2 linked regions of the Plantactinospora soyae genome follow. The protein of the gene in region 1 binds, or shares a complex with, the protein of each later gene. Links are inferred from orthologs where the notes say so. Each region holds a gene or a part of one and is shown on either strand. Other genes may lie near its edges.

Evidence for each region.
Region 2: the proteins of H4W31_RS18590 (region 1) and H4W31_RS07705 are in contact, whole or in part, in a solved structure (PDB 8BNU), measured with the Escherichia coli proteins. The link is inferred for Plantactinospora soyae from one-to-one orthologs.

What each region holds. Positions count from the first base shown.
Region 1 is NZ_JADBEB010000001.1:4,148,641-4,164,007, forward strand. The notes cover bases 8,497-11,473. They hold H4W31_RS18590 (3-hydroxyacyl-CoA dehydrogenase NAD-binding domain-containing protein), read right to left. Parts: upstream 11,048-11,473; coding sequence 8,945-11,047; downstream 8,497-8,944. Other genes in these bases: H4W31_RS18585 (VOC family protein), read left to right, coding at 8,497-8,787; H4W31_RS18595 (thiolase family protein), read right to left, coding at 11,106-11,473. Outside these bases: H4W31_RS18555 (hypothetical protein), read left to right, coding at 1-1,697; H4W31_RS18560 (hypothetical protein), read right to left, coding at 1,769-3,697; H4W31_RS18565 (outer membrane protein assembly factor BamB family protein), read left to right, coding at 3,825-5,195; H4W31_RS18570 (response regulator transcription factor), read left to right, coding at 5,294-5,980; H4W31_RS18575 (sensor histidine kinase), read left to right, coding at 5,989-7,176; H4W31_RS42860 (DUF2637 domain-containing protein), read right to left, coding at 7,259-8,104; more of H4W31_RS18585, read left to right, coding at 8,404-8,496; more of H4W31_RS18595, read right to left, coding at 11,474-12,299; UDP-glucose 4-epimerase GalE, read left to right, coding at 12,584-13,618; H4W31_RS18605 (ribonuclease D), read right to left, coding at 13,723-15,042; H4W31_RS18610 (DUF3000 domain-containing protein), read right to left, coding at 15,189-15,367. UniProt on the Escherichia coli protein: Catalyzes the formation of a hydroxyacyl-CoA by addition of water on enoyl-CoA. Also exhibits 3-hydroxyacyl-CoA epimerase and 3-hydroxyacyl-CoA dehydrogenase activities.
Region 2 is NZ_JADBEB010000001.1:1,727,774-1,743,145, reverse strand. What follows is about bases 6,265-9,246. They hold H4W31_RS07705 (acetyl-CoA C-acetyltransferase), read left to right. Parts: upstream 6,265-7,100; coding sequence 7,101-8,393; downstream 8,394-9,246. Other genes in these bases: H4W31_RS07695 (MFS transporter), read left to right, coding at 9,034-9,246; H4W31_RS07700 (ArsR/SmtB family transcription factor), read left to right, coding at 8,460-9,047; H4W31_RS07710 (3-oxoacyl-ACP reductase), read right to left, coding at 6,265-7,043. Also shown: H4W31_RS07745 (hypothetical protein), read right to left, coding at 1-36; H4W31_RS07740 (CGNR zinc finger domain-containing protein), read left to right, coding at 196-777; H4W31_RS07730 (hypothetical protein), read left to right, coding at 1,397-1,720; H4W31_RS07725 (serine hydrolase domain-containing protein), read left to right, coding at 1,826-3,403; H4W31_RS07720 (pectate lyase family protein), read right to left, coding at 3,454-4,377; H4W31_RS07715 (MaoC/PaaZ C-terminal domain-containing protein), read right to left, coding at 4,651-5,544; more of H4W31_RS07710, read right to left, coding at 5,589-6,264; more of H4W31_RS07695, read left to right, coding at 9,247-10,359; H4W31_RS07690 (sugar ABC transporter permease), read left to right, coding at 10,499-12,319; H4W31_RS07685 (transglutaminase-like domain-containing protein), read left to right, coding at 12,330-13,175; H4W31_RS07680 (sugar ABC transporter permease), read left to right, coding at 13,347-15,329; H4W31_RS07675 (uL11 family ribosomal protein), read right to left, coding at 15,368-15,372.

The sequences.
Region 1 (15,367 bases):
CGTACGCGGACAACGACATGATGCTCTTCGAGTGGATGCTCTCCCGGGCCGCCCAGGCGGTGACCGGGCTGGAGAATCCGCTCTACAGCACCGCGTTGAACGCGCCCGACGGGATCAACCTGATGGCGAACACGTCGGTGCTGGGCCTGGGCCTGCCGCTGACCCCGGTGACCCTGCTGTTCGGCTCGCAGACCAGCTACCTGCTCGCCGTGGTGCTCTCTCTGACCGGTACGGCCGCCGCCTGGTACCTGTTCCTGTCCCGGCGCCTCGTTCCGTCCCGGCCCGGCGCGGCCGTGGCCGGGCTCTTCTGCGGGTTCGCGCCCGGAATGATCTCCCAGGCCACCGGGCACCTGCACATGATCTCGCAGTTCCTGGTCCCGGCGATCCTCTGGGTGGTCTTCGACCCGCGTACCGACCGGGTACGGCGCCGGGGCGTACTGCTCGGACTGCTGGTGACCTATCAGGTCTTCCTCGGCGAGGAGGTGCTGGCCTTCCTGGTTCTCGCCTGCGGGCTGTTCACCGTCGGCTACGCGGTGGCGGCTCCGGCGACGGCCCGACGGCTGGCTCCGGCGTTCCTCGGTCGGCTGGGCGTGGGCACGGTGACCGGGGTGGTGCTGTTGGCGTACCCGCTGTGGTTCCAGTTCTTCGGCCCCGGGCACTACCGGGGACTGCCGTTCGACCCCGCCGCGTACGCCCTGGACCTGGAGTCGTTCACCGCGGTGGCCCGGCAGTCGATCACCGGGTACGACTCGGTGCCCGGCCTGCTCTCACCGAACGCGACCGAGGAGAACTCCTTCTTCGGCCTGGGGTTGATCGTGCTCTGCGCGGTGATCGCGATCTGGCAGTGGCGGCGGCCCCTGGTCAAGGCGCTGGTGCTCTGTGCGGTGGTCTTCGCCGCGCTGGCGCTGGGTGAGACCGTACGGCTCGGCGGGCAACCGCTCGACCTGCAAGGCCCGTACCGGCTGGTTTCCGGGCTGCCCCTGATCGACCTGGCGGTGCCGGCCCGGTTTCCGCTGATCTGCGTGCCGGTCCTGGCGATCCTGCTGGCGATCTCCTTCGAGCGGGTCTTCGACCGGGCCAACCGGCCGGCCGAAGTCGCCGGAGCCGCTGGAGTCGCCGGAGCGCATCCCGCGACCGACCGACCGGCTCCGTTGGGCGCACGGGTGCCGGTCCGGCTGCTCTGGACCGGGGCGGTCGTCGCCGTGTTGCTGCCGGTGGCGCCGGCGCCGCTGGTCACCAAGCCGGTCTGGCCGGTCCCGGAGTTCATCGCCAGCGGGCAGTGGCGGTCGTACGTGCCGCCGGGGCGCACCCTCGTGCCGGTGCCGCCGACGACGGGCAGCGAGGCGATCGCCGGGATGTACTGGTCGGCGCGGACCGGGCTGGCGTTCACCGCGCCGGGCGGGTACTTCATCGGCCCGACGGGTGCGGACGACCGGCAGGCCCGGTGGGGTTCGCCGGACCGGCCGACGGCGGTGCTGCTCGGCCGGGTCGCCCGCAGCGGAGAGGTGCCGGTGATCGGCGACGCGGAACGCCGGCAGGCGATCGAGGATCTCCGGCACTGGCGGGCGGCGATCGTGGTGCAGGGCGGCCTGCACCGGGGCGCTCCGGTCAAGGAGACGCTCGACCGGCTCCTCGGCCCGGGGCGGGACATCTCCGGCGCCTGGGTATGGGACGTCCGCGCCCAGGTCGACGGCTGACCCGCCGCCGATCAGCCGACCCGCCGGTACGGCCGTGGAACGGTTCGGCCGGCGGCCGGATCGGCCGGGAGTCAGCCGACCAGTGGGCGGACGTCCCAGAGCCAGACGTCGTCCACCCGCTGACCCGGACCGAGCAGCCCGGCCAGCAGCACGTGCAGCGCCGGGGTCGCCGGATGGTCGCCGAGCACCACCACGGAGGCCTTCCAGAACCGCAGGTCCTCGATCGCCTGGCGCCGGTTCTCCTCGGTGACCACCGGCGCCGCTCCCCGGTCCATCGTCCCGTAGATCAGCATGCTGGTCGGCCGGGACGGGGCGCCGAACACGCCGCTGCCCTCCGCGTTGGGCCCGATGAAATAGCCGGCCGGAATCGGGAACGCCTGCTCGGTCAGGGCGCTCCACCTCAGTGTCGAGAGGCCGTGCACGTTGCTCGGAATGGGCACCGGCACCAGGGTGCGGCCTGCGGGGACGTAGGGCCGCCAGGCCCCGGAGGTGATGAAGTGCGGCGGCAGGTCGATGTGCTGGGCCGGCAGCGGGCGGGGGAAGATCGGCAGCAGCGCGAGCGCGATGGCCGCGTACGCCAGGATCCGCAGCCGTGGCCGGGCCGGCTCCAGCCGGCCGGGTACGTCGACCGCCGTGCCGCCGTCCAGCGCGACGGTGCTGGGCCTGCCGTTGCCGGACAGCCCGTTCGTGGGCCTGCCGTTGCCCGGCAGCGGGATACCGGCCAGCCCGGTCGGACCCGTCCGGGTCCTGGCGACCTCGTTCCAGGCGAGCGCGATCAGGATGCCGACCGCGGCCACCGTGACCAGGCTCAGTCGGGTGGGCATCATCATCTCGACCAGCGGGAGATCCTCGGGCAGCAGGTGCCACGGACCCTCGATCTCGGTCACCCGGCCGTCGATCCGGACCTGCCGCCCCAGCGAGGCGAGCGCGAATCCGACGGCGAGCAGCGAGGCGATCCGGGCGGTCACGCTGGTGCGCCAGAGCAGGACGGCGACCAACACGGCCAGCCCGACGAGCGGCCAACCGAGCCAGGTGTTCTGCTCGGTCATCCCGATGGTCTTCTCCACCTCCGGCGAGCCGGCGATGGTGTCCCGGGAGTACGTCACGAAGGCCCGCAGGTCCTCGCCCCAGTTGTGGAAGACGCCGCCCTGCAACCCCCGGTAGGACTGCGGGCCGTTGAACTGGTACCAGATCGGGTAGCCGGCCAGCAGCAGCGCCAGGGCACCGCCGACGCCGAGCCCACGGAGGAAGTTCCACGCCCGGGCCCGGGTCTGCGACCACCGGAAGACGGCGTACAGCAGCACGATCGCCGCGCAGGCCAGCGCGGTGAGCAGCAGCATCTCCTCGTTGATGAAGATCTGGTACGTCACCAGCAGCCCCAGCACCACTCCGCCCCGCAGCCAACGGCCCGGCTCGCCGAGCCGGAGCACCCGGACCACGATGAGTGGAAGCAGGAAGTTCGACGCGAAGTTCGGCTGGCCGTTGGCGTGGTGGATGATGCCGGGCGCGAAACCGAGGAACGCGCCGCCGACGAACGCGGCGCCCCGGGAGGCGACCAGGTGGCGGGAGAGCATCCAGTACGAGGTCGCGGCCGTGGCGGCCAGCGCACCACCGAGATACACCGAGTACGACACCTGCGGGCCGAAGAGCAGCGTTATCGGGGCCAGTGGCAGGCTGATGCCGAGCACCGACGTGTTCGCCATCATGTTGACCCCGTCCGGCGCGTTCTGCCGGGCCGAGAAGAGCGGGTTCTCCAGGTGCTGGACCGAGTACGCGCCGTGCGCCAGCAGCCACTCGAACCAGCTGTGGTCGGTGGGCAGGTGCGACGACACCCGGTGCTGGATGTCGGCCCAGTAGTTGGCGCAGACGAAGACACCGAGCAGGACGTACGCTCCGATGACCAGTACGTCGGCCCGCGCGGGTGCCCGGAACCTACGCCACCGGCGAGGTCGACCGGTCTCGGTCGAGCCGGCCTCGGCGTCCGAAGAGTTGTCCACCACCGGAACTGCCACGAGGCGCCATCGTACAGGTGGCTTCGCGTCCGATTTGCCGCTACCCGGTGTGGTCCATCCGGAGTGTGCCGGAGCGCGGGGTGGGGACGTCGCCGGATCCTCGGGAGGGAAGTGCATGCCCACCATCGAGCTGGGTGAACTGGGTGCCGAGCCGGCGCACGATCTGGTCGGCACCGGGAAGCGGGCGCCTCGTCCCGGAGATCGTCGGTCGATGCTCCTCCGGGTCGGGCTGCCGGCGGTGCTCGTCGGGCTGCTCGCCACGATGGCCGCCGGTAACCCGTTTCCCGGGCCGTGGCGGGCGGTGGACGTCCCGGCCCGGCTCGGCGCGATGGTCCTGGCGGACCGGGACCGGGTGTTCGTCGTCGCCGGGGTGGGGACGTACACGTCCGGCCGGGAAATCGCCGCGTACCGGCTGCCCGAGGGCACGCCACGCTGGCGGACGACCCTGCCACCCGGCGACGTGAGCCAGCCGATGCTGCTCGGCGACACGCTGGTGCTGGTGTCGTACTCGGAACAACCGTCGGGCGGACAGATCGTGGTCACCGCGGTGGACGCGACGACCGGGGCGCTCTCCTGGCACCGGGCGGCGACGCTGGAGGCGATCAGCGGCACGGGTGACCTCGTCCTCTGGGCCGGGCCGGAGGGCTGGAATCCGCTGGACGGGGACGAACAGGACCCGGTCGAGGAACGCCCGCCGGGGACCCTGCAGGTGGTGGACCCGGCGTCGGGAGACGTGCGCTGGTCGATGCCGACGCCGGCCGGTGCCCGGCGCGCGTACGACCACTCGATGCTCGGCCAGGGTCCGAAGGTGGCGCTGGTCGCGTCGGAACGCATCGAGATGCGTGACCTGATCACGGGTGCCGTCATCCGGACCGCCCAGCTGCCACCGCCCACCGAGCGAACCGACAACTACTGGTACGTCGACGTCGTCGACGACCTCGTCATCGTGCACGAACGGCGGTCGCTGACCGCGTACGGGTGGCACGGGCCGGACAGGCTGGACCGCAGGTGGTCGATCCCCAATGAGAAGGGCCTGGAGTACGGGCCGGTCACCTGCGGGTCCCAGCTCTGTACCTACCTGCGGGACAACGGGGTGCGGGTCCGGGACGGTCGGACGGGTCAGGTCCGATGGTCGGACTCCCGCTGGACCAGCCTGTTGCTGGCCGGCGACGTCTGGATCGCCACCGCCGGTTCGGATTTCGGTACCCCCAATCTCCAGTACGCCGTGGATCCCGCCACCGGACGGGTGCTCGCCGAGCTGGGCTCCTGGCAGCTGGTCGACAGCGAGGCCGGAGATCCTCGGCCGATCGGGATCCGGATCGGCGCGAACCGTCGGGCCTGGGTGGCCGAGATCGACACGACGACCCTGCGGACCCGGGTGCTGACGGTCCTGGAGGGTGTCTCCGGCGACTGCGGGCTCAGCGGGGAGACGCTGCGCTGCCGGTTGGCCGACGGCTCGATCGGGCTGTGGCAGCTACAGCGGTAGCCGAGGCCGGCCCCGGACACCGGCGCAGGCGCGTCCCCGGCCGGTGACTTGTCGACCACGGATAGGTTGTCCCTGGACGAGCGGCCGGGGAGGTCATGGTGCGGGTACTGGTGGTGGAGGACGAGCGGAATCTCGCCGACGCGATCGTCCGGGGACTGCGTCGGCAGGGCATGGCGGTCGACGTGGCGTACGACGGGTCCGCCGGGCACGAGATGGCCTTCGTCACCCGGTACGACGTGGTGGTGCTGGACCGGGACCTGCCCGGCGTGCACGGCGACCAGATCTGCGCCGACCTGGTCACCTCGGGAACCCTGACCCGGGTGCTGATGCTCACCGCGAGCGGCACGGTCGCCGACCGGGTCGAGGGGTTGCAGCTGGGCGCCGACGACTACCTGCCGAAACCCTTCGCCTTCGACGAACTGGTGGCCCGGGTGCAGGCCCTCGGCCGCCGCGCCACCCCGGTGACTCCGCCGGTGCTCGCCGTGGCCGACCTGGTGGTCGATCCGGCCAAACGGGTCGCCACCCGGGGCGGGGTGGTGGTGGACCTGGCCCGCAAGGAGTTCGGCGTGCTGGAGGAGCTGCTCAAGGCGCGCGGCGCGGTGGTCTCCAGCGAGGAACTCCTCGAACGGGTCTGGGACGCCAACACCGACCCGTTCACCACGACCGTCCGGGTGACCGTGATGACGCTGCGCAAGAAGCTCGGCGACCCACCGCTGATCGAGACGGTGGTCGGCGCCGGCTACCGGGTGCCCGACCCCTACATACCCGGCCAGGTGAGCGCGTGACCGTCTATCTGACCCGGCGCCGGCCCCGGCTGCGCCCGACCCTGCGGCTCCGGCTGACCCTGCTCAACGGGGTACTGCTGATCGGCGCCGGGGCGATCCTGCTGCTGCTCGCCTGGCTGCTGGTCGGCGACGCGCTGCGCCCGACCGAGCAGTTGCAGCCCGGCACGCTCGTCGAGCTGACCGACGGCCGGACGATCGACGCGAGACAGTGGCAGGAGCAGCTCGTCCAGGCCCATTCGCGGGAGTTGCTGGCCAAGGGCCTGGTGGCGCTGCTGGCGATCAGCATCGTCGGTGTCGCCGGGGCGTACGCGGTCGCCGGCCGGGCACTCCGGCCGCTGCACCAGGTCACCTCGACGGCGCGGCGGCTCGGTGAGGCCACCCTGGACCAGCGGATCCGCTACTCCGGGGCGGACGACGAGGTGGCCGAGCTGGCCGGCACCTTCGACGCCATGCTGGACCGGATCGGTGGCGCCTTCGAGGCGCAGAAACGCTTCGTCGCCAACGCCTCGCACGAGCTGCGTACGCCGCTGGCGGTGATGCGTACCGAGATCGACGTGACGATGGCCGACGACGAGGCGGACGTGGCGGAGTACCGCCGGATGGCGACCGTGGTCCGGGACGCGTCCGAACGGGCCAACAACCTGGTCGACGCGCTTCTCGTGCTGGCGCGCAGTGAGGCCCAGGCCGGCCGCCGGCTGGCCCGCAAGGCGCCGACCGACCTCGCCGCCGGGGCGAGTTCGGCGCTCTCCGCGATGCGGGTCGAGGCGACCCGGCTCAAGCTCCAGGTCGACACGACCCTGGAACCGGCGCCGGTCGTCGGCGATCCGGGCCTGCTGGAGCGGCTGGCCGGCAACCTGGTGGAGAACGCGATCCGCTACAACCACCTGCACGGCCGGTTGTGGGTGCGTACCGGTTCGGATCCCGAGCAGGCCTGGCTGGTGGTCGGCAACACCGGCTTCGAGGTGGAGCAGGTGGACGTACCCGGGTTGTTCGAGGCGTTCCGGCGCGGCGGTCGGGAGCGAACCGGAGCCCGGGGTTCGGGGCTCGGGCTGTCGATCGTCCGGGCGGTCTGCGACGCGCACGGCGGCACGGTCAGCGCGGTGGCCCAGAGCGGCGGCGGGTTGGAGGTCACCGTGACGCTGCCGGCGGCCGACACCACCCCGGTGGTGGCCGCCTCCGCAGTCGTCGGGGGGTAAGGAAGGGCCCCTTCCTATCGTTTTCTGTAGAAGAAGGGCCCCTTCCTAACACTTCTGCGACTCGGCGGCGGGTGCGGGCGGCTCAGGCGACCAGGTCGAGTTCGCGGACCTGACGCCGGATCGTCCGGAGCCGGGCGGCGGTGATTCCGAGTTCCTGGGCGACGTCGGCGTCGCTCGCCTCCGGCCGGGCCGCCTGGATCGCGGCGGCGAGCGCTGCCGTCTCGGTGATCGGTCGGCGGGGTCGGGCCGAGGTGGCGGTGCCGGCCGTGCTGCCGGAGGAGGCCCGTTTCCGGGGCGTACCGGAAACGGCCGCCGGGCGGGGACGGGCGGCGGCGATGGTCGGCCCGGTAGTTTCCGATCCGGGGTCGCCCGACCCGCGAGCTGCCGGAACGGAGAGGCCCGACCCGGAATCGCCGGACCCGGGGACGGCCGGTGTGGCCGGCACCGGAGCGACCCGAGGCGTCTTCCGGGAGGTGCCCGGCGCGGCGACGGTCGCGACGGCGGGTTCCTCGGCCCGCGCGGCCTTCTCGGCCTGCTCGATGGAGATCCGGCCACCCAACTCGACCAGGCAGATGCTGGCCACCACGATCAGCCCGTCGACCGAGAGCGGCAGCAGGTACGGCGACGCGCCCGTCTCGCCGTACCGGGCGGCGACCCCGACCATGTGCCAGTACGACACCCAGGCGGCGATCCCGGCGATGGTGGCGGTGGCGGCCATCCTGGCGAACGCCAGCGAGCGGCGGTGCACCGGTACCCGGGAGATCAGCTCGACGGTGAGCAGGAGCGCCAGTGGGGGCCAGGCGGCGATGGCCTGGCTGATCGGGTTGTCCCGGGCGTGCAGGACGTTGGCCACCACCGAGGCCGCCACCCCGAGGGTCAGGGTCGCGCGTACGGCCCAGCGGACACGGCGAAGCTGTGGGAGGGGCACCTGTCACTCCTTGCCTGTCGTCGTGCTTCCTCTCGGTCCAGCGGACCATTCGGCCCGACCGTCGATCATCCTTACGGTCAGCGGCGGCTAGCCGGTGCTATAACCGGATCTCCGGCGTGTCGCTCACGAAGGGTTTGCGTTCCGTGTGCTCACCGTGCGAGCCTCGGCCGTCGCGAGCGGCGGACGACGAGCATCGGGGTGCTCCGCGCCTCGTCCCGCCCCGGCCCGCTTTGTCCCGCCTCGCCCGGCCGACCGTCCGCCTCGGTGCGACAGGTTCATCCACTGTGGAGGTAGCGCACGTGAGTTCTGTGATCCAAAACATCAGCTTCGACTCTGCCGACCCGTACGAGTTGTCCGGCTTCTGGGCCGAGGCGCTCGACCGCTCCCGCCACCCCGAGGACCAGCCCGGCGACGACGAGACGGTGCTGCTTCCACCCGACGGTGTCGGTCCGGACGTCTACTTCCAGCGGGTGCCGGAGGGCAGGTCGGGAAAGAACCGACTGCACATCTGCCTGCGACCGACCGACCGGAGCCGGGACGCGGAGGTCGATCGCCTGATCGGGCTGGGTGCCACCCACGTCGCCGACCACCGCGAGCCGGACGGCACCGGCTGGGCCGTACTCGCCGACCCGGAGGGCAACGAGTTCTGCGTTCTGCGCAGCGCCACCGAGCGGGCCGGCTGACGGCGACCGCCTGACTCTCCCGTCCGGCGTCTCTCCCAGACCGTGCGAAGGAGGACCTGTCGATCGTGGTGACCGGGAACCCTGGCGTACGGCGAGCGACGTGCCGCGAGCCGGGACAGGTCCCCGATCACCACGATCTGTGGGGGATGGACGACGATCAGGAGGGCAGGCTGGCCGCGCCCCGGGGCAGGAAGCGGCGGCCGGTGACCCGTTCGGAGGTGCCGGTCCGGTCCAGGTACGGCGTGACGCCGCCGAGGTGGAACGGCCAGCCCGCGCCGAGCAGCATGCACAGGTCGATGTCCTGTGGCTCGGCCACCACGCCCTCGTCCAGCATCAGCCGGGTCTCCTGCGCGAGTGCGTCCAGCGCGCGTTGACGTACCTGCTCGGGGGTCAGCGGCGACGAACCCACCTGGAGCAGCCCGGCGACCTCGGGGTTGACGGCGCCGTCGACCACCAGCGGCTGGCCGGACTCGGCGATCCGCCGCAGGTTGTCACTGACCCCGAACCGGTCCGGGAAGGCGGCGTGCAGCGTTCCGCCGACGTGGTACGCCACCGCCGGCCCGACGAGTTGGAGCAGTGCCAGCGGACGCATCGGCAGGCCGAGCGGGTCGAGGGCGGCGTCGGCCACCTCCGGCGGGGTGCCCGCGTCCACGGCCGCGAAGATCTCGCCGAGGAAGCGGGTGAGCAGCCGGTTCACCACGAACGCCGGGGCGTCGGCGACCAGTACGCAGGACTTGCGCAGCGCCTTGCCGACCGCGAACGCGGTGGCCAGGGTCACCTCGTCGGTCCGCTCGCCCCGGACGATCTCCAGCAGCGGCAGTACGGCGACCGGGTTGAAGAAGTGGAATCCGACCACCCGCTCCGGGTGCTCCAGGTCGGCGGCCATCGCGCTGACCGACAGCGACGACGTGTTGGTGGCGAGTACCGCCTCCGGCGAGACGATCTTCTCCAGTTCCGCCCACACCTGCTTCTTCACGGCGAGGTCCTCGAAGACGGCCTCGATCACGAAGTCGGCGTCGGCGAAGGCGCTCTTGTCGACCGAGCCGCTGACCAGACCGCGCAGCGTGGCGGCCGTACCCTCGGAAAGCCGGCGCTTGCCGACCAGCTTGTCGATCTCGGCGTGCACGTAGCCGACGCCCTTGTCCACCCTGGACTGGTCGAGGTCGGTCAGCACCACCGGCACCTGGAGCCGGCGGGCGAAGAGCAGCGCGAGCTGCGAGGCCATCAGGCCGGCACCGACGATGCCGACCTTGGTCACCGGGCGGGCCAGCCCCTTGTCGGGTGCCCCGGCCGGCCGCTTGGCCCGGCGCTGCACCAGGTCGAAGGAGTACAGGCCGCTGCGCAGTTCCTCGCTGAAGATCAGCTCGGCCAGCGCGTCGACCTCGGCGACCATTCCGGCGGGCAGGTTGTCCGGGGCGTCGCCCGGGGTACGCCGGGCCGGCGCCTCCCGGGCCAGCTCCAGCAGTTCCAGCGCCTTGTACGCGGCCGGGACCGCGCCGTGCAACCGCTCGTCCAGCATCTGCCGGGCGAAGTAGAGCACGCCGTCCCACATCTCCCGGTCGACCTCCGGCCGGGTCACCTCGATCGTCCCGCCGACCACCCCGGCCGCCCACTCCAGCGAGCGCTCCAGGAAGTCGGCCGGCTCGAAGAGCACGTCGGCGAGGCCCAGCTCGGCGGCCTGCTTCGGCCTGAGCATCTTGTTCTGCATCAACGGGTTCTGGATGACCACCTGCGCGGCACCGGCGATCCCGATCAGGTTCGGCAGCAGTTGGGTGCCGCCCCAGCCGGGCACCAACCCGAGGGAGACCTCGGGCAGCGCCAGCGCCGCCGCGCCGCCGGAGAGCGTCCGGTAGTGGCAGTGCAGGGCCAGTTCCAGGCCGCCGCCCATGGCGGCGCCGTTGACGAAGGCGAACGTCGGCACGGTGCTGTCGCGCAGCCGGGCGAAGACCCGGTGCCCGAGCAGGCCGATCTCGCGGGCCTGGGCCCGGTCGGCGAGCAGCGGCAGGCCGGTCAGGTCGGCGCCGACACAGAAGATGTACGGCTTGCCGGTCACCGCGACGAACGCCGGATCGGCGGCCAGTGCCTCGGTGACGGCGTTGTCCAGGCTGGACAGTCCCGCCGGCCCGAAGGTGTTCGGCTTCGTGTGGTCGAAGCCGTTGTCCAGTGTGATCAGTGCGGCCGGCCGGTCCAGCCCGGGTACGTTCACCAGTCGCAGCAGCGACCGGGTGATCACCTCGTTCGGGTTACGCGGAACCGTCATTTCTGCACCGACCTCCGATCGCACCGCGGGGCTCGCAACACCGGCTCACTCCTCGTGCTCACCTGTCACCGTCCCAGTTGGGGTTCTCCCAGATGACCGTGCCGCCCATGCCGATCCCGATGCACATCGCCGTGACGCCGTACCGCACCTCGGGGTGCTCGGCGAACTGCCGGGAGAGCTGGGTCATCAGCCGTACCCCGGAGGAGGCGAGCGGGTGGCCGATGGCGATCGCGCCGCCCCACTGGTTGACCCGGGGGTCGTCGTCGGCGATGCCGAAGTGGTCGAGGAAGGCCAGCACCTGCACCGCGAACGCCTCGTTCAGCTCGAACAGGCCGATGTCCCCGATGGAGAGTCCGGCGATCCGCAGCGCCTTCTCGGTCGACGGGATCGGGCCGTAGCCCATCACCTCGGGCTCGACCCCGACGAAGCCGTACGACACCAGCCGCATCCCCACCGGCAGCCCCAGTTCCCGGGCCACCTCCTCGGCGGCGAGCAGGCTGGCGGTGGCGCCGTCGTTGAGCCCCGCCGCGTTGCCGGCGGTGACCCGCCCGTGTGGCCGGAACGGGGTCTTCAGGGTGGCGAGTTTCTCCAGCGACGTCTCTCGGGGAGCCTCGTCGACGCTGGCCAGCCCCCAGCCGGTCTCCGGGTCGCGTACCGCCACCGGCACCAGGTCGTCCTGGAGCTTGCCGTTGGCGTACGCCTTGGCGGTCTTGAGCTGCGAGGCGAGCGCGAACGCGTCGGCCCGGTCCTTGGTGATGTGCGGCACCCGGTCGTGCAGGTTCTCCGCCGTGGAGCCCATCACCAGGGCGGACGGGTCGACCAGCTTCTCGGCCAGGATCCTCGGGTTCGGGTCGACGCCCTCGCCCATCGGGTGCCGGCCCATGTGCTCGACCCCGCCGGCGATCGCCACGTCGTAGGCGCCCATGGCGATGCCGCCGGCCACGGTGGTGACCGCGGTCATCGCACCGGCACACATCCGGTCGATCGCGTACCCCGGCACGGTCTTCGGCAGGCCGGCCAGCAGCGCGGCGGTACGGCCGATGGTGAGTCCCTGGTCGCCGATCTGGGTGGTGGCCGCGATGGCCACCTCGTCGACCCGCTCCGGCGGCAGCTGCGGGTTACGGCGCAGCAGTTCGCGGATGCAGCGGATCACCAGATCGTCGGCGCGGGTGTGGGCGTACATCCCACCCGCCTTGCCGAACGGGGTGCGGACGCCGTCGACGAAGACGACCTCCCGGACTTCACGGGGCACTTGAGCCTCCTCTTCGACCAGAATCCGACCTTCGCGCCGACAGGCGGCACGACGGACCGGATGAAGGTCGCCGGCACACGGGCATGTACCTCGGATGCTACTAGCCGGTAACTACTGTCGTTTGCGCCCCCCGTGTGGCCCGGGCCACATATGGTCCGGCTGGATGACCGTAATCCCCGCTATCTGCCGTTAAACGGCCAGGAATACCGAAAAGCGGCTTAACCGGGGCGTGATCCGTCGCCGATGGTGGCCCGGACGCGGGCGGCGCGGGCGGAGGTACGGGGATGAAGGTCCTGGTCGCGGGGGGTGCGGGCTTCATCGGCAGCACCATCGCCTCGGCCTGCCTGGACGACGGCATCGAGCCGGTGATCCTGGACAACCTCTGCACCGGACGGGTCGAGTTCACCCGGGGCCGCACCTTCTACCGGGGCGACATCGCGGACGGACCACTGGTCGACCGGATCTTCGCCGAGCATCCCGAGATCAGTGCCGTGGTGCACGCGGCGGCGCTGATCGTGGTGCCGGAGTCGGTGGCCGAGCCGCTGCGCTACTACCGGGAGAACGTCGCCAAGTCCCTGGACTTCGTCGACCACGTGCTGCGCAACGGGACACACCGGTACGTCTTCAGCTCGTCGGCCTCGATCTACCGCACCGGCGACGACTTCTCCGTCGACGAGACGTCCCCGCTGGAGCCGACCAGCCCGTACGCCCGGACCAAGGCGTTGATGGAGATGGTGCTCGCCGACACCGCCGGGGCCACCCCGCTGCGGGTGCTGTCGCTGCGCTACTTCAACCCGATCGGCGCGGATCCCGAACTGCGTACCGGCCTCCAGGTGATCGAGCCCACCCACGCGCTGGGCAGGATGATCAGCGCCTGGGAGGACGACGAGGAGTTCCTGATCACCGGCACCGACTGGCCCACCCGGGACGGCTCCGGGATCCGTGACTACGTACACGTCTGGGATCTGGCGCGGGCGCACGTCCAGGCGCTGCGCCGGTTCGACGAGATCCTTCCGGTCGACGGCGACCGGTCGGTGGAGGTGGTCAACCTCGGCACCGGCGACGGCACCACCGTCCGGGAACTCGTCGCCGCCTTCGCCGAGGCCGTGGGGCCGCTGCGGATCCGGGAGGCGCCGGCCCGTCCGGGCGACGGCGCCGGCTCGTTCACCCGCAGCACCCGGTGCCGCACCCTGCTCGACTGGAAGCCCGAGTTCTCGGTAGCGGACGCGATCCGGCACTCGCTGGCCTGGGCCCGGGTCCGCGACCAGGTGCTCGGCACCCGGGCGGAGGTACCGGCCCCACCGGTGCCGGCACGCTGACCCCACCGGGGCCGGCACCGACCCGCTGGGGGAGCGACCCGCCGAGGTCCGGCGTGTCGAGGTCACCCGGCCGGTGGGATCCGGCCGGGTGACCATCGGGGACGTCAGGCCGGCTCGGCCAGCGCCACCGCGAGTTCCTCGGAGATCAGGCCGACCTGCCAGCTCCGGGCGCCGTACCCGCGCAGCGTCTCGGCGACCGTCCCCGGACTGATCTCCTCGGGCGGTATCCAGGCCAGCCGGCGTACCGAGTCGGGTGTGATCAAATTCTCCGGCGGCAGGGTGTGCCCGGCGGCGATCCGGGTGACCACCTCGCGACACCTTGCCAGCCGGGCCGCCGCCACCGGATCCCGCTCCGCCCACCGGTGCGGTGGCGGTGGGCCGTCGATCGTCGGGCTCACCGGCAACGCGTCGTCGGGCAGTTGCCGGGCGTCGGCCAACGCCTCCAGCCAGGTGCGGACCAGCCGGCGGACCGACCGCCCGCCGAAGCCGGGCAGCATCAGCAGGGTCCGCTCGTCCTTCGGATCCATCTCGGCCGCAGCGATGATCGCGGCGTCGGGCAGTACCCGGCCGGGCGCGGAGTCGCGGCGGGAGGCGATCTCGTCCCGGGCGTACCACAGCGACCGGACCCGGGCCTGGGCCCGAGCCCCCCGCACCCGGTGGATACCGGAGGTACGACGCCACGGGTCGGGACGCTGCCGCAGCGGCTGGGAACCCCAGGCCACCAGCGCGGCGAACTCCTCCGCCGCCCACTTCTCCTTGCCCTGCCGTTCCAGTTCGACCGCCAGCGCGTCCCGCAGGTCCGTGAGCATCTCCACGTCGAGCGCGGCGTAGGTCAGCCAGGACTCCGGCAGCGGCCGGCTGGACCAGTCGGCGGCGGAATGGTGCTTTTCCAGGGTGAAGCCGAGTAGCGCTTCGGTCAGCGCGGCCAGACCGACCCGTTCGAAGCCGGCCAGCCGGGCGGCCAGTTCGGTGTCGAAGAGCCGGCGTGGGCGTAGACCGAGATCGGCCAGGCAGGCGAGGTCCTGACTGGCGGCATGGAGTACCCATTCGGCGTCGGCTATCGCCTCGTCGAGGGTACGGAGATCGCCCAGGGGCAGCGGGTCGATGAGTACGGTGCCCGCCCCGGCTCGCCGGAGCTGGACCAGGTAGGCGCGTTGGCTGTAGCGATAGCCGGAGGCGCGTTCGGCGTCAACGGCGACCGGGCCGGTGCCCCCGGCAAATCGGGACACGAGCTCGGCCAGGCCGGCAGGTGTCTCGATCGGGGCCGGGGTGCCGTCACGAGGGGCGAGAAGCGGTACGGGCCCGCCGGGCGTTGGGTCGGGCCCCACGGTCTCGGGTTCCGACGCGGGCGCCGGAAGGCTGTGCGGCTCGTCCCCTGCTCGGCGTTGCGCGGCCCGACGGCGCAGGGGTGGTTCGTCGGTCACCTGACAACCCTAGTCTTAGCCCCGATCGCCCCGACGCAGCCGGTCCGGCGAGTCGGGTCCGGTGCGACGGCTGGGGCTGTTGGCGCGATTGGGATTCCGGCCCGGCGCAGCGCGGAAGCGGCCGGTCGTACCGGAATGCCGACCGGTCAGGCGGCTCCGGCCGGACGGGACCGGGGCAGTGCGGTGACTCCGGGCGGCGGCAGGCCGGCGGTGGAGGCGAGCAGGGTGCACCAGGCCAGCAGGTGGGCCCGCAGGTCGTCGTCCGTCGGCGTCCAGGACGCGCGGATCTCGATGTCACCGGCGGCCGGCGGGCCGGCCAGGTCGC
Region 2 (15,372 bases), 2.4 Mb from region 1 along the record:
GTGCGCGGCGATGGTGAAGTCTCGTAGCTCGGTCATCTCGGGGTTCTCACCATTCGTGTCGGGGCTGACCGGTTCGGTACGCCGCTCTGATTACGTAATAGGCAAAAATGTTTTGCCGATTACGACGCTAGCATGCCATGTGCCAGGTCGGTAATGGGCTTAGTCAAGACGACCATGTCGACGTACTATGGCCGGATGGTGACCGGCGCGACTCGAACCGATCGGGAGATGGCCGTCCCGGCCGCTGCTGTGGCGGTCGTGGACCTGTTGAACTCGCGTCCCTACGCCAATATGCCGGACAAGCTCGACGACCCCGAGCGGGTGGCGCAGGTCCTGCGTCCCTTCGGGCAGGAGGACGGCGTCCCCTCGGCGCAGCGGCTCGACCTGGTCCGGGCCGTCCGATCCGATCTTCTGGCCCTGGTCGACGCGGCCGATCCCGCCGACGCTGCCGGCGGCTGGGCCGCATTCTCCGGACGCGTCTCGGCCGTGACGTTCCAGCAGGATTTCTCCGTGCCCGGACAGGTGGAGTTGCGCCAGGTCGCCGGAGATCCGGTGGTCGGCCGAATCACCCAGGACGTTGCCGCGCTCGTCGGCGCCGGTGACTGGTCCCGATTGCGCCTCTGCGCCAACGACGTGTGCCGCGAGGTGTTCTACGACACCACGCGCAACCGCAGCCGCCGCTGGCACTCGTACGAGTACTGCGGCAACCGGACCAACGTAGCCGCCTACCGGGCCCGGGTCGCCGGCTCCGGCTCGACGTCGGTCCGCCAGGGCTGATCCACACCGGGCCGACTGGCCCGATCCGCCGGGCGATCTGCCTCGCTGCTTCCCCTTCCCTCCCCTTCCTCGCCGCTTCCCGAATCACCACTTGACGCGGCCGGCTGAGGGTGTCAGTGTCATCTGACAGGGGGTGTCAGTCTTCTCTGACACCCGGGAAGGGAACCGGAAGCATGGACCACGCTCCGCACTCGGTGGAGGAACTGCTGCGGGTGCTCACCGCGTTGGCGAGTCCCCACCGGCTGCGGATCATCGCCGCACTCGCCGAGGGCCGCACCTACGTCAGCCAGCTGGCTCGACAGCTGGAGATGAACCGGCCGCTGCTCTACATGCACCTACAGCGGCTGGAGGCCGCCGGTCTGGTCGTCGGAACCCTCGAAACGGCCCGGGACGGCAGTTCGGTGAAGTACTTCGAGGTCGTGCCGTTCGCGGTGGGGCTCACCCCGGAGGTGATCACCGAGGCGGTGCGTTCACCGGAGGCTCAGGACCCGCCGGCCGGCGGACCAGTAACGCACGGACCAGCAACAGCCGGAACAGGAACAGGAACAGAGCGACCAGCAACAGACGGACCGGGCGCGGACGACCCGGGAACGGGCAGCTCGGGAGAGGACAGACGCCAGTGAGCAGAGTATTGGCCGCCGACCTGGACATCGCACAGACGACGATGATCGCCTCGGCGGGGTTGGTGATCGTGCTCGCCGCCATCGTCGGCTACGTGGCCCTGGGTATCTACCGGGCCCGACAGACATCGGCCGACGCGGAGCAGTACCGCGCGTTGGCCGAGCGCACCGCCGACGCCGAGGAGCGGACCGCGGAGGCCGTGTCGGCCACCACGGTGGAACTTCAGGGCATGCGCTCGGAACTGCGGGCCACCCGTGACGAACTCGTCGAGGTCCGGCAGCGCCTGGCCGAACTGGAGCGGTTGTTGAGCCAGATCGGCTGACTACCCGACCAGAGCCGAGCCAGATCGGCTGACCCGACCCGACCCGAGCCGGATCGGCTCGACCGTCCGAGGGACCGGGCGGGGGACCCCTAGCGGAGGATTGCGATGAGGATCGACATCCGGCGTGTGGTACTGGCGGTTGCGGCGATGGTCGCGGCGCTGCCCATCGCCGTGGCCACCCCGGCCGGGCCCGCCTCGGGCGAGCCGGCCGGCGACGACTTCACCCGGGTCGAGGCGTACCTGCGGCAGCACATGACCGACACCCGGACACCGGGTCTGGCGTACGCGGTGGTCCGGGGTGACCAGGTCGTCGGCCAGGGCGCGTGGGGAGTCGACGGCGACGGTGCGCCGGTGACCGCGCAGACGCCGTTCGTGCTGGGCTCGGTGACCAAGTCGTTCACCGCCCTGGCGGTGATGCAACTCGTCGAGGCCGGTCGGATCGGGCTCGACATCCCGGTCCGCCGGTACGTGCCGTGGCTCCGGCTCGCCGACGAGTCGGTCGCGGCCCGGATCACCGTACGGGAGCTGCTGACCCACACCACCGGGCTGCCGCAGGTCGTGGCGATGGGCCTGACCGACCGGTACGACAACACGCCCGGCGCCCTGGCCCGGTCGGTGCGGGACCTGGCCACGGTCTCGCCGACGGTGTCTCCCGGCGGGGAGTACCAGTACAGCGACGCCAACTACATGATCCTCGGGGTACTCGTCGAGACGGTGACCGGGGAGACCTACGGCGGGTACCTGCGTCGGTCCGTGCTGGATCCGCTCGGTATGACCCGCTCCGCCGCCACCGACGTCGAGGCACGGGCCATCGGTGGGATACCCGCCGGCCACCGCTACTACTTCGGCCGTCCGCAACGCTTCGACCCGCCCTTCGACACCTCCGGAGTGTCGTACGGCTTCCTCGGGGCGAGCCTGACGGACATGACGCACTACGCCATCGCCCAACTGAACGACGGCCGGTACGCCGACGCCGCGCTCCTCTCCGGCCAGGGCGTCGCCCAACTGCACGCCGGTGTGGTCGCGACCGAGGGCGGTGGCCGGTACGGGATGGGCTGGCGGGAGAGCACTCTCGACGGGACCGGTGACCGGATCGTCTGGCATGCCGGGGCGACCGCCAACTTCTTCTGCAACGTGGTGCTCGTACCCGGGTCGGACCTGGCCGTGATCGTCCTGTCCAACATCTACAGTCTGGCGATGGACTGGCCGTTGGCCTCGGCGGCGTTCAACGTCGCCCGGATCGTCCGGGGTGGCGCCGTCGAGGCGGGTTCCGCCGATCCGGTCTTCGGCTGGGCGCTGGCCGGCCTGCTCGCGGTCGCCGGGGTGCTGCTCGTGCTGCTGGTCTGGATGTCGGTGCGGGCGATCCGCCGGCGCCGACGTCCGGTGGGGGCTCCGCCGTCGCGCCGCCGGATCGTCGTCGGCACCCTGGGCTGGGTGCTCGGCTGCGTCGGGCTGGCGGCCGGGGTGCTGTACGGGGTCCCGACGTTCTGGGACGGTGCCGGTCTGGCGCAGGTGCTGCTCTTCGCGCCGGACATCGGGCACATGATCATCGTGGTCGCGGTGCTGGCCGGCACCCTCGCGCTGCTCCGTCTCGGTCTCGCCGGGTACGCCCTGTCGGGCAAGGTGGAGCGGGTGCCCCGGTCCGTTGGACCGGAGCACCCGCTGGCGTCGACCGCCGGGTGAGGCGGATCAGGTGTGCTGTGCGCCGAGTCGGCCGACGCCCGCACCCACGATCAGATCCGACCGGTGCCGGCACCGCCGGTGACGATCGACTTCACGTTGGCGGCGGGGTCGACGCTGACGCTGTACGGCAGGCCCGCGACGCTGCCGCCGGTCTGGCCGCTACCGGAGCTCACGAAGTGGTTGTTCCGGGCGACCAGGGTGCCGGGGCCGGAGTCGGCCTCGCCCAGGTGGTACGGGTCGTCGGTGTTCTCGAAGTAGTTGCCCTCGACGAGCACACCGGCGCCCTCGGTGGAGGCGACGCCGTAGCCACCAACGCTGTTGTAGTAGTTGTTGAAGACGTGCACCGGGTTACCGAACCGGACCCGGGGGTGCCGCTGCTCGGAACCGTCGAACCAGTTGTGGTGGTACGTCACGCGCAGCTTGCCGCGGTCCTCGCCACCGTTGTCGTCGGAGTGACCGAGCAGGAACGACTTGTCGTGGCCGAAGACCCGGTTCCAGGAGACGGTGGCGCAGTCCGAGGCCCGCTTGATGTCAACCGCGCCGTCGTTGCCGTTGGTGAAGCTGTTGTGGTCGATCCAGACCCGGGTCGAGTACTGCACGTTGATCGCGTCGTCGCTCCAGTTCCGGAAGTTGATGTTCCGGATGATGACGTTGCTGACGCTGGCGACGTTGAGCCCGCCGCCGGTGATGGCCGCGCCGCTGCCCACACCGATGATGGTCTTGTTGGCGGCGACCTTCTGCATGCCGCTGATCGACAGGCTGCCGGAGAACCGGATCACGCGTGCGCCGCTGGCCTGCATTTCGCTGACCAGTTGGCTGCCGCTGGTGACGGTCACCGGGGAGGCGCTGCCGCCGCCGCTGGTGCCGCCGCACTGGGTCGCCCAACCCTGCATGTTGAACGAGGCGGCCGACGCGCTTGGCATCGCGGCCAGCGAGGTGGCCGCGAGTACGGCGGCGGTGGCCGCGGCGAGCATCGGCACCCGGGTGAGCCGCCGGGTGCGATCGGACTTGGTGGTTCTGGTGCTGGTCACAGCTACCTCCGAGTGGAAGTGGTCCACCCCGGCAGCCGGGTCGCGGGTGGGACGCGGAAGCCGCCAGCGGTAGGTGGACGGGTGCGGCCGGGGGGTCCGGCGCACCGGGACGGGGGACCTGGAAAGCGCTTTCCAGGTCATAACGAAGACTATCGATGCGCCTTCGCCCCTGTCAACGGTAAATTTCGATGTTTGGTCCGGGCTGTCGGCTTAGCCCTAGATCGACGCCACCCCGCCGACCAGGTAGGGCCGGCCGCGCCCGGGGTCGTGCAGGGCGAAGGTCCAGGCCGGGGCGGCGTGGAACGCGACCGTGCCGGGCAGTGGCAGCGGCAGCTTGAACGCCACCTCCACCTCGTACGCGTCCGGTAGTCGGCCCTCCAGCGCGGCCAGGCAGCGGGCCTTGCTCCACATGCCGTGCGCGATCGGCCCCGGGAAGCCGAACAGCCGGGCGGCGATCCGCGAGGTGTGGATCGGATTGCGGTCCCCGGACACCCGGGCGTAGTCCCGGCCCACCCGGGACGGCACCCGCCACAGCGCGCTCGGGACCGGCGGCGTCCGCTGCTCCCCGGCCTCGCGCCGGCCATCCGCCGCCGCACCGTGCTCCGGCCGGGCGCTCTCCGTCCCGCCGCGCTCCCGCCGCAGGTACGTCGACACGCCGCGCCAGACCACCTCGGTGCCGACCGAGGCGGTGCACAGTACGTCGAACTGCCGCCCCCGGTCGTGCGGACGCAGGTCGACGGCGCGTACCGACAGGTCCAGCGGCTCGGCCGCGTCGATCCGGCGGTGCACGGTGATCCGGTTCGCCACGTGCACCAGACCGACCAGCGGCAGCGGGAACTCCGGCGCGCTCATCAGGCGCAACGCCAGGGGAAAGGCCAGCACGTGCGGGTACGTCGGCGGCAGCGCGTCGGCGAGCCGGAACCCGCACACCTGGTCGTACCCGGTCAGGTGGTCGCGGTCGACGGTGACCCCCCGGACCACCAGCTCCTGGTCGGGCAGCCGGTCGCCCCGCCGGGCCGGTCCGAAGCCCGGGGCGAGCCCGATGGCCGCCCGGCGGTAGAGCGGCCCGGCGGCCGGAATCCTCGACAGCTCGATCTCGGCGTCGGTCATCAGGCCTCCACTCGATCGGTCATTACGCGGCCTCCGGTCGGTTGTCAGGCCCCGAGCACGTTCTGGCCGCAGACCCGGACCACGTTGCCGGTGATCCCGGCGGATCCCGGCGAGGCGAACCAGGCGATGGTCTGCGCCACGTCGACCGGCAGGCCACCCTGGGCCAGGCTGTTCATCCGCCGACCGACCTCGCGGAGCACCAGCGGGATCCTGGCCGTCAGTCGGGTCTCGATGAAGCCCGGGGCGACGGCGTTGATCGTGATTCCCCGCTGGGCGAGCAGTGGTGCCATCGAGTGCACCAGTCCGATCACCCCGGCCTTCGAGGTGGCGTAGTTGGTCTGTCCCCGGTTGCCGGCGATCCCGGCGATCGAGGAGACCCCGATCAGCCGGCCGCCGTGCGGGATCAACCCCCGGTCCAGCAGTACCTCGTTGATCCGCTCCTGGCTGGACAGGTTGACCTCCAGGACCTGGTCCCACCAGTCCGGGTTCATCCGGCCGAGGGTCTTGTCCCGGGTGATTCCGGCGTTGTGCACGACGATGTCCACCCGATCGTGCCGGTCGGCCAGGTGCTCGGCCAGCCGTACGGGTGCGTCCTGGGCGGTCAGGTCGAGCTGTACCGCCGTACCGCCGACGCCGTTGGCGACCTCGGCGAGCGCGTCCCCGGCGGCCGGTACGTCGAGCGCCACGACCTGGGCACCGTCGGCGGCCAGCACCTCGGCGACCTGCGCGCCGATGCCCCGGGCCGCCCCGGTGACCAGGGCGATCCGGCCATCCAGCGGGCGCGCCCAGTCGACCTCGGGTACGTCGGCCGGGGTGATCCGGACGACCTGCCCGGAGACGTACGCCGAGCGGCCGGAGAGGAGGAAACGCAGCGTCGACTCGACGGCCCGTTCGGCACTGGGGGCGACGTAGACGAGCTGGGCGGTGGTGCCCCGGCCGAACTCCTTGCCGATGCTGCGGATCAGACCCTCCAACGCGCGCTGCGCGGTGGCCTCCCGATGGCTGGCGCAGGACTCCGGCGGGGTGCCGAACACGATCACCCGGCCGGACGGGTGCAGCGCCCGGGCCAGCGGATGGAAGAAGTCGAAGAGGGCGCGCAGCCCGGTCGACTCGGTGATCCCGGTGGCGTCGTAGAGCAGGGCACCGTGCGGAGCCGGCCGGGCACCGGTCGCCTCGCCGTGCGCGGACACCCCGAGGCCGGTGGCGACGTCGGCACCGCCGGTCAGCTCGGCACCGCCGGACATCGGGGCTCCGCCGGGCACCGGGGCTCCGCTGGTCATCTGGGCTTCGGTGGACAGTTCGATCCCGGCCGTGGCGAGCAGTGTCGCCAGGGGTTCGCGCAGCCGGCCACCGGGGGCGGCGTCCAGCCGGACCGGGCCGTGGATCAGCGGGTCACCGGGACGGTACCGGCGCAGGCGGGGCGGGTCGGGCAGGCCGAGGCGCCTGACCAGCGCCCGACCGGCTCCGGTGTGGGCGAAGCTCGCGTACCTGTCACTCATGGGCGTAGCCTACTCGCGAGTAAGGTTGTGACAACCCTGCGTTCCGGAGGCGTCACCATGGAAACCGTACGTCGTGTCGCGGTCGTCGGAGGCAACCGGATTCCGTTCGCCCGCTCGAACGGCCGGTACGCCAAGGCGTCCAACCAGGACATGCTGACCGCCGCCCTGGACGGGCTGATCGCCCGGTTCGGGTTGGCCGGCGAGCGGCTCGGTGAGGTGGCCGCCGGAGCGGTGCTGAAGCACTCGCGGGACTTCAACCTGACCCGCGAGGTCGTACTCGGCTCCCGCCTCGACCCGCGCACCCCGGCGTACGACCTCCAGCAGGCCTGCGGCACCGGCCTGGAGGCGGCGATCCTGGTCGCCAACAAGATCGCCCTCGGGCAGATCGACGTCGGCATCGCCGGAGGCGTGGACACCACCTCGGACGCGCCGCTGGCGGTCAACGAGGACATGCGGCGCACCCTGCTGGAGATCAACGCCGCTCGGAGCCTCGGCGGGCGCCTGCGGGCCGCCACCCGACTGCGCCCGGCCCAGCCGTTCCGGCCGGAGGTCCCGCGTAACGCCGAGCCGCGTACCGGGCTGTCGATGGGGGACCATGCCGCCGTCACCGCCCGGCGCTGGAACGTCGCTCGCCAGGACCAGGACGAACTGGCGGTACGGTCGCACCAGCGGCTCGCCGCCGCGTACGAGCGCGGGTTCTTCGACGACCTTGTCACGCCGTACCTGGGGCTGACCCGGGACCAGAACCTCCGCCCGGACACCAGCGTGGAGAAACTCGGCGCGCTCCGGCCGGTCTTCGGCACCCGGGGCCCGGACGCCGACCGGGCGAGCATGACGGCCGGAAACTCCTCGCCGCTGACCGACGGCGCGTCGACGGTGCTGCTCGCCTCACCGGAGTGGGCGAAGGCGCACAACCTGCCGGTGCTGGCCTGGTTCGGCCCGTCCGAGACCGCCGCCGTCGACTTCGTGCACGGCGACGAGGGGCTGCTGATGGCTCCCGCGTACGCCGTACCCCGGCTGCTCGCCAGGGCGAAGCTGAGCCTGGCGGACTTCGACTACTACGAGATCCACGAGGCGTTCGCCTCGCAGGTGCTGGCGACCCTCGCCGCGTGGGAGTCACCGGAGTTCTGCAAGGACAAGCTCGGCCTGGACGCCCCGCTGGGTCCGATCGACCCGGCCAAGCTGAACGTCAACGGCTCGTCCCTGGCCGCCGGGCACCCGTTCGCGGCGACCGGTGGCCGGATCGTCGCCACCCTGGCCAAGCTGCTCGCCCAGCGGGGCTCGGGACGCGGCCTGATCTCGATCTGCGCGGCCGGCGGCCAGGGCGTGGTGGCGATCCTGGAACGCTGAGCGGCCTGACGCCCACTCCCAAATAAGTGTTTGATAGTTGGCGTTCCGTCTCCTAGACTCCCCAACATGTCCTTGGGAGTTGATGGTCCGGACCCGCAGCCGGACGCCGACGAAGCGCCGGACCAGCGGGCGCGGCTGCGGGGCCTGGCCCATCCCGTCCGGATGCGGATCCTGTCGCTGCTGACCGCGACGGCGATGACCGCCGCCGAGATCGCCCGCGAACTCGACCTCACCCACGCCAACGCCAGCTACCACCTGCGGCACCTGCTGGCAGCCGGTCTGATCGAGGCGGCCGGCGAGGAGCGGATCCGGGGCGGGGTCGCCAAGCGCTACCGGTACGACCCGGCGCGCAATCCGAGCCGACCCCCGGCAGCGGCGGGAAGCGAGCCGACCCCGGAACACCGGCTGGTCTACGCCGCACTCGCCGCCGAACTGCGACGCCGCTCCGCCGAGCTACAGCCCGGCCCCGGCAACTTTCTCACCGATGCCGAGTTCTGGGTCGACCCCGAAACCTGGGACGAGATCCGGAACGCGGTCGCCGAGGCGTCGGCCCGGCTGCACCGGGCCGCCCGTCCGGCGCACACCCCCGGCACCCAGCGGGTGAGCGCGACCGTCGCCCTGTTCCGGATGGAGGACACCGATGCGGTCCGGTGACAGCGCCCTCGCGCCGCTGCGGCACCAACCCTTCCGCTACCTGGCACTCGGTCGGGCCGCCACCATGCTCGGCAACTCGATCGCGCCGATCGCGCTCGCGTTCGCCGTACTCGATCTCACCGGGTCGGTGCGCGACCTCGGCCTCGTGGTCGGCGCGCGGTCGCTGACCAACGTGCTGTTCCTGCTCTTCGGCGGCGTGCTGGCCGACCGGCTGCCCCGCAACGCCGTGATGGTGGTCTCCTGCACGCTCGCGGCGGTCACCCAGGGCGCGGTCGCGGCCCTGGTGCTCACCGGCACCGCGACGATCCCGACGCTGATCGCGCTCAGCGCCGTCAACGGCGTGGTGACCGCCTTCGCCTGGCCGGCCGCCGCCGCGCTGGTGCCGCAGACCGTGCCGGCCGAACTGCTGCAATCGGCCAACGCCCTCAACCGGCTCGGCGTAAACGCGGCCATGATCGGCGGTGCCTCGCTCGGCGGCATCCTGGTGGCCGGCGTGGGACCGGGCTGGGGTCTGCTGGCGGACGCCGCGACCTTCGCATTGGCCGGGCTGGCCTTCGCCCGGGTACGGGTCCCTTCGGTCGCCAACCGCGGCACCACCCGGCCCAACCCGTTCCGGGAACTGCGCGAGGGCTGGACCGAGTTCGTCTCCCGCTCCTGGGTCTGGGTGGTGGTCCTCGGCTTCCTCCTGATCAACTTCGCGTACGCCAGCTCGGTCAACGTCCTCGGCCCGGCCGTCGCGGACGAGACGATCGGACGCCGGGCCTGGGGTCTGGTGCTCGCCGCCCAGACCGTCGGGATGGTGGTCGGGGCGCTGGTGGCGCTGCGCATCCGGGTACGCCGACTGCTCCTGCTCGGTGTGCTCTGCATGTTCGCCGACGCACTGCTGCTGGTCGGGCTGGCCTGGTCCCCCGGATTCGCCCTCCTGCTGCTCACCGGGTTCATCGCCGGGGCGGCGGTGGAGCAGTTCTCGATCGCCTGGGAGACCTCGATGCAGCAGAACATCCCGGCCGACAGGCTCGCCCGGGTCTACTCCTACGACGCGCTCGGCTCGTTCCTGGCCATCCCGCTCGGTCAGATGGCCATCGGGCCGGTGGCGGTGGCCCTCGGAACCGGACCGACCCTGCTGGTCGCCGCCGGGGTGGTGCTGCTGGCGGTGCTCGGCATGCTGCTCAACCCCGGCGTACGCCAACTGACGGCGCACCGGCCTGCGCCCGAGGATGCGCCGACGCCGGATGTTCCGGAGACCGGTGGGTTGGTCGCGCCGGGTGCCGTCGGGCCGGTCGAACCATCCAGCCTGGCCGGAAAGCCCTGACCCGATCCACTGTGGTCTTTGGTCGGACGTAAGCCTCGACCGGATGTCGACATGGTCGAGGCGATAAGGGAGTCCCGCCTGTTCGGACGGATCGGTATCCTCCGCGTGATCAATCGGACCGAGCAACGGGGCGTACACGATGAGTCAGCCAGCACCGCCGGTGGAAGCCGCCCCGCCCCTGCCCGCTCCACCCCTGCCCGAACCGCCCGGCCCGTCGGCGGCACCGGCGCGGCCGGCGTTTCGCTCGATCGGACGTACGCTGCTCGGGTTCGCCCTGATGGTGCCGGCGCTGACCGCGCTGACCTGGGCGTACCTCGTGCCGACGGTGTCCACCGTGATGGCGAGCTTCCAGCACGGTGGAGTGTTCGGCCCGTCGGAGCCGGCCGGTGTCGACAACTACCGGTTCGCCTTCGAGGACGGGGTGGTGGGGCAGTTCGGCTTCGCGCTCTGGCTCGGCGTACTGCCGCTGGCCTTCGCGGTGCTGGCCGCGCCGCTGCTCGCCGTGCTCGCCGACCGGACCGGACGGGTGGCCCGGCTGGTGACCCGGGCCGTGCTGGTACTGCCGATCGCCGGGTACGCCCCGTCCGCGGTCTTCCTCGGCTGGGCATTCGAGCGGTTCGCACCGGGCACCCTGGAGGATGGTGCCCGCCTCGAACTGACCCGGATGCTCGCCGCCACCTCGTTCGGGTTGGTCGTCGCGGTCGCCGCCACGGCGTACCTGAGTGCGCTGCGGCGTTCGACGCCCGAGCATCGCCCCGGCCCGGCCATGCTGACCGTCGGCGGCCTGCTCGCCCTGGGCGTACTGGCCACGGCGTTGCAGATCTTCGCCGGGCCGAGCCTGATCACCGGAGGCGGGCCGTGGGGGACCACCATGACGCCGCTGATGGGAGCGATGTCGACCTTCTCGATCGACGACCTCGGGTCGGCGGCCGCCACCTCCACACTGCTGCTGCTCGTCCTGGGGCTGCTCGGCCTCGGCGCGGCCTGGCTGCTGTTGGCCACCCGGGCGAGGATCGAGTTCGAGGGCCGGCGGGACGGTCGGGTACAGCCAGCGGAGACGGCGCCGATGGCCACTGGCTGGACGCGCTACCGGAACCCGGGACTGCTGGTCGTCGCGTTGGTCGTCTTTCTCGGCATCGTCGGCTGGGCGGTCGCGCCGTGGCTGACGAAGGTGTTTCCCGGCGACGGCGTACCCGCTGACCTCGACACCACGCGGCTGTTCACCCATACCTGGCTGCCACCGCTGATCGGCGCACTGGTCTCGGTCGGACTGGCCGCGGTCGCCGGCTTCGGCATCGGGGCACTGCGTCCGTTGGGGCGGTGGAGCGAACTGCTGCTGCTGCCGTTCGCGCCGTGGCTCTTCGTCGGCCTCGGCCCCGTGCTGCTGGACCACAGTCTCCGCGTCACCATGGTGTTCGGCTTCCACCGTGGCCTGCTGGAGGTGATCCCGCTGGCCCCGCTCTCCATTCCGGCACTGTTCGCCTTCACCCTGCTCTTCCGGGGCCAGCATGCGCGGTGGCACGGGGGTGGGATGGGACGCGCCCTGCTGGTACCGGCGCTGCCAATGCTGCTCCTCGCGGTGTTGCTGACCACGTTGCTCGGCGCCCAGCAGACGGGCTGGATCGAGGCGAACACCGGAGTTCCGCAGGACTCGGCGGCGCTGCTGGCCGAGCACGCGGCACGCGAGGACGGTGAGCTGGACACCGGGCTGCTGGGCCTGGTGCTTCCGCTTCCGATCTTCCTGGTGTTCCTGGTGGCGTTCGTCGGGATCCAGCTCGGCTACCTGGACCGGCTCGCCATCCGGGTCGGCCGGCCCACACCGGAGCTGACGCCGCTTCCCGCACTACCTCTCTCCGCCGACCCGGACGTTCCGGATCCGGTGGACTCCGCCGACCTTCCGGCGCTTCCCGATCCGGTGCCCGCGGCGGAGCGGAAGGCATCCGTCGTACCGCCCGGCTAACCTGCCGAACATGGACGAGCTTGACTACTACCGGGGCCACAGCCGGCCGACCGACCCGGGTGCCAGGCAGCACCTGTTCAGCGGTCTGCCGGCCGACGTCGCGGGGATGGCCACGGTGATCGGCGGCGTGATGCTGCACCGTGACTGGGCCTGGCGGTTCGGCTTCACCCTTGCGGAGCAGCGTCGCGAGGAGGCCAACACCCGGTACGTCGAGGCGATTCTCGACCACCTCGGCACCCTGGACGAGCGCCGGCCGGAGGAGCGCTTCGCCGGCACCTGTCGGGACTTCACAGTCCTGCTCTGCGCGATGCTGCGGCACGCCGGCGTACCGGCCCGAGCGCGAGCCGGGTTCGCCGGCTACTTCAACGACGGCTTCTTCGACGATCACTGGGTGGTGGAGGCCTGGGACGAGGACCACGGCTGGCGCCTGATCGACGCACAGGTCGCCAGCGTGCCCAAGGGCACCTACACCGACGCCGACGTCGACCCGCTGGACGTGCCCCGCGACGGATTCCTCGTCGGTGGCCAGGCCTGGCAGGAATGCCGGGCCGGTCACCGGGACCCCGACCGGTTCGGCCTCAGCGCCGCCGGCATCACCGGGATGTGGGAGGTCCAGGGCAACGTGCTACGGGACCTGGCCAGCCTCAACCGGGTCGAGACGCTGCCCTGGGACAACTGGGGCATCATCCCCGTCCACTATGACGAGCTGGATTCCGCGGACATCGACCTGCTCGACCGTCTCGCCGTCGTCAGCGCGGCCGGTGGCCCGCTGCCGCAGGCGACCGAGGCCTACCGCAGCGACCCGCGCCTCCTGGCACCACCCTCCCTGACCGGCAGCGTTCCCACCGGGCACTGAACGGATAACAACCACAGCGAAGACCGGTATGGAGCGCCGTTCGGTACGGTCGTCGTCGTCATGGAGTCGAGCGGCGGGACGTATGCGATGAGTTTTCCAGGGCAACCGCCAGGGACCGGGACAATCAACCCCGCAACAGGCCATCCCGTACGGCCGGTCGGATCCGGCTCGGTGGGACGGGTGCTGCTCGGGCTGGCACTGCTACTACCGGCGCTGGTCGCGCTGGTCTGGTCGTACGTCGTGCCGACCGTGTCCACGATGCTGACGAGTTTTCAGCACGACAGCCTGGTCGGGGAACCGGAACCGGCCGGTGGTGAGAACTATCAGCAGCTCTTCGAGGACGGGCTAATCGGGCAGTTCGGCTTCGCACTCCTACTCGGCCTGTTGCCACTGGCGTTCGCGCTGCTGGCCGCGCCGCTGCTCGCGGTCGTCGCCGACCGGGCCGGTCGGGTACCCCGACTGGTGACCCGGGGCGTGCTGGCCCTGCCGATCGCCGGGTACGCCCCGACCGCCCTGTTCCTCGGCTGGCGGGTACGGCTGGCCGAGTCGGACTCGCTCGCGGACGTCGCGCGGCTCGAGCTGACCGGAATACTCGCGATGACCTCGTTCGGGCTGGTCGTCGCGGTCGCCGCGACGGCGTTCCTGAGCGCGCTGCGGCAGCGGGAACCCGGTCGCCGGCCGACTCCGGCCCTGCTGACCGTCGGCGGGTTCGTCGGCCTGGCCGTGCTCGCCCTGACCCTCCAGATCTTCACCGCGCCGACGCTGCTCACCGGGGGCGGGCCGGACGGGTCCACCGTGACTCCGATGCTCGACGTGGTGCAGGACAGCTTCCGGATCGCCCGGATGGGACTGGGCGCCGCCGGCTCCACGGTGCTGCTGTTGCTGCTCGGTCTGCTCGGGCTCGCCGCGACCGGACTGCTGCTGGCCAGCCGTACCCTGATCGAGTTCGACGGTTGGCGGGACCGGTCCGGCGGACTGCCGGGCAACCCGACCACCACGGCCACCCCCGCTCCACCCGCTGCTCTCGCCGCTCCCGACGGCCCGGCCGCGCCGACCCGTGGACCGGGCCGGACCGTCTACCTCGGGACAGTCATCGCCGCGCTGGTGGTCTTCCTCGGCATCTTCGGCTGGGCGTCCGCGCCCTGGTTGCAGCACGCCTTCGGTGGTGCCGAACTTCCCGGCGACATCAGTACGTCGGACGTACTCGTCAACACCTGGCTGCCACCGTTCATCTCGGCGCTGGTCTCGGTCGGGCTGGCGGCGGTCGCCGGCTTCGGCATCGGCGCACTGCGACCGCTCGGCCGGTGGAGTGAACTGCTCCTGATCCCGTTCGCACCGTGGCTCTTCGTCGGCGTCGGTCCGCTGGCGGTCGCCGGCTTCAAGCGAGTTGCGGAGGGAGACCAGGTCAACACGTTCCTCGGCCTGATCCCGCCGGTCTGGCTCTCCGTACCGGCGCTGTTCGTCTTCACTCTGCTGTTCCGGGGGCAGCACCCGAAGTGGCGGAGCGGCGGCGACGTGGGCCGTACCCTGCTGCTGCCGGCGCTGCCGATGCTGGCCGCGGTGTTCCTGCTGACCTGGCTGTTCAGTGCCCAGCAGCCGTTCTGGTCGCGGTTGATCGCATCGGACGTCGACAGGATGCCGGCGCCGGTTCTCGCCGAGATGTTGATGGCCGGATACGATGGTCCGAAGGCCGACAGTCTGAGCCTGGTCCTGCCGCTGCCACTGCTGATCGTGTTCCTGCTGGCGTTCGCCGCGCTCCAGGTCGGTTACCTGGACCGCCTGGCCATCCGGGTGGGTCGGTCGGCCTCGGAGCCCCCGGCACCACCGGCGCCGCAGAACACCGGGTTCGGCGCCCCGGTACCGCCGCAGCCGTACGGCCCGCCGACCCAGGCGTACGGTCCGCCGGCCTACGGCACTCCGCCGCATCAGTACGGTGCCCAACAGCCCTACGGCGCTCCGACTTACGCTGCCCAGCCCTACGGTGCCCAACAGCCCCACGGTGCCCAGCCTTACAGCGCTCAGCCGCCGCAGGGATCGGTCGGTGCGGGTGCGGTGCCGCCGCAGCCTGGCCCGCACGGAGCACCGCCGGCACCGCCCGCGCCGGCGCAGCCGCCACCGGCCGAGCCGCCGCCATCGGTCGACAAGGCCGAGTAACGCCTGGGGTGACATCGACGTCACCACGCCGGAGACCGTCACT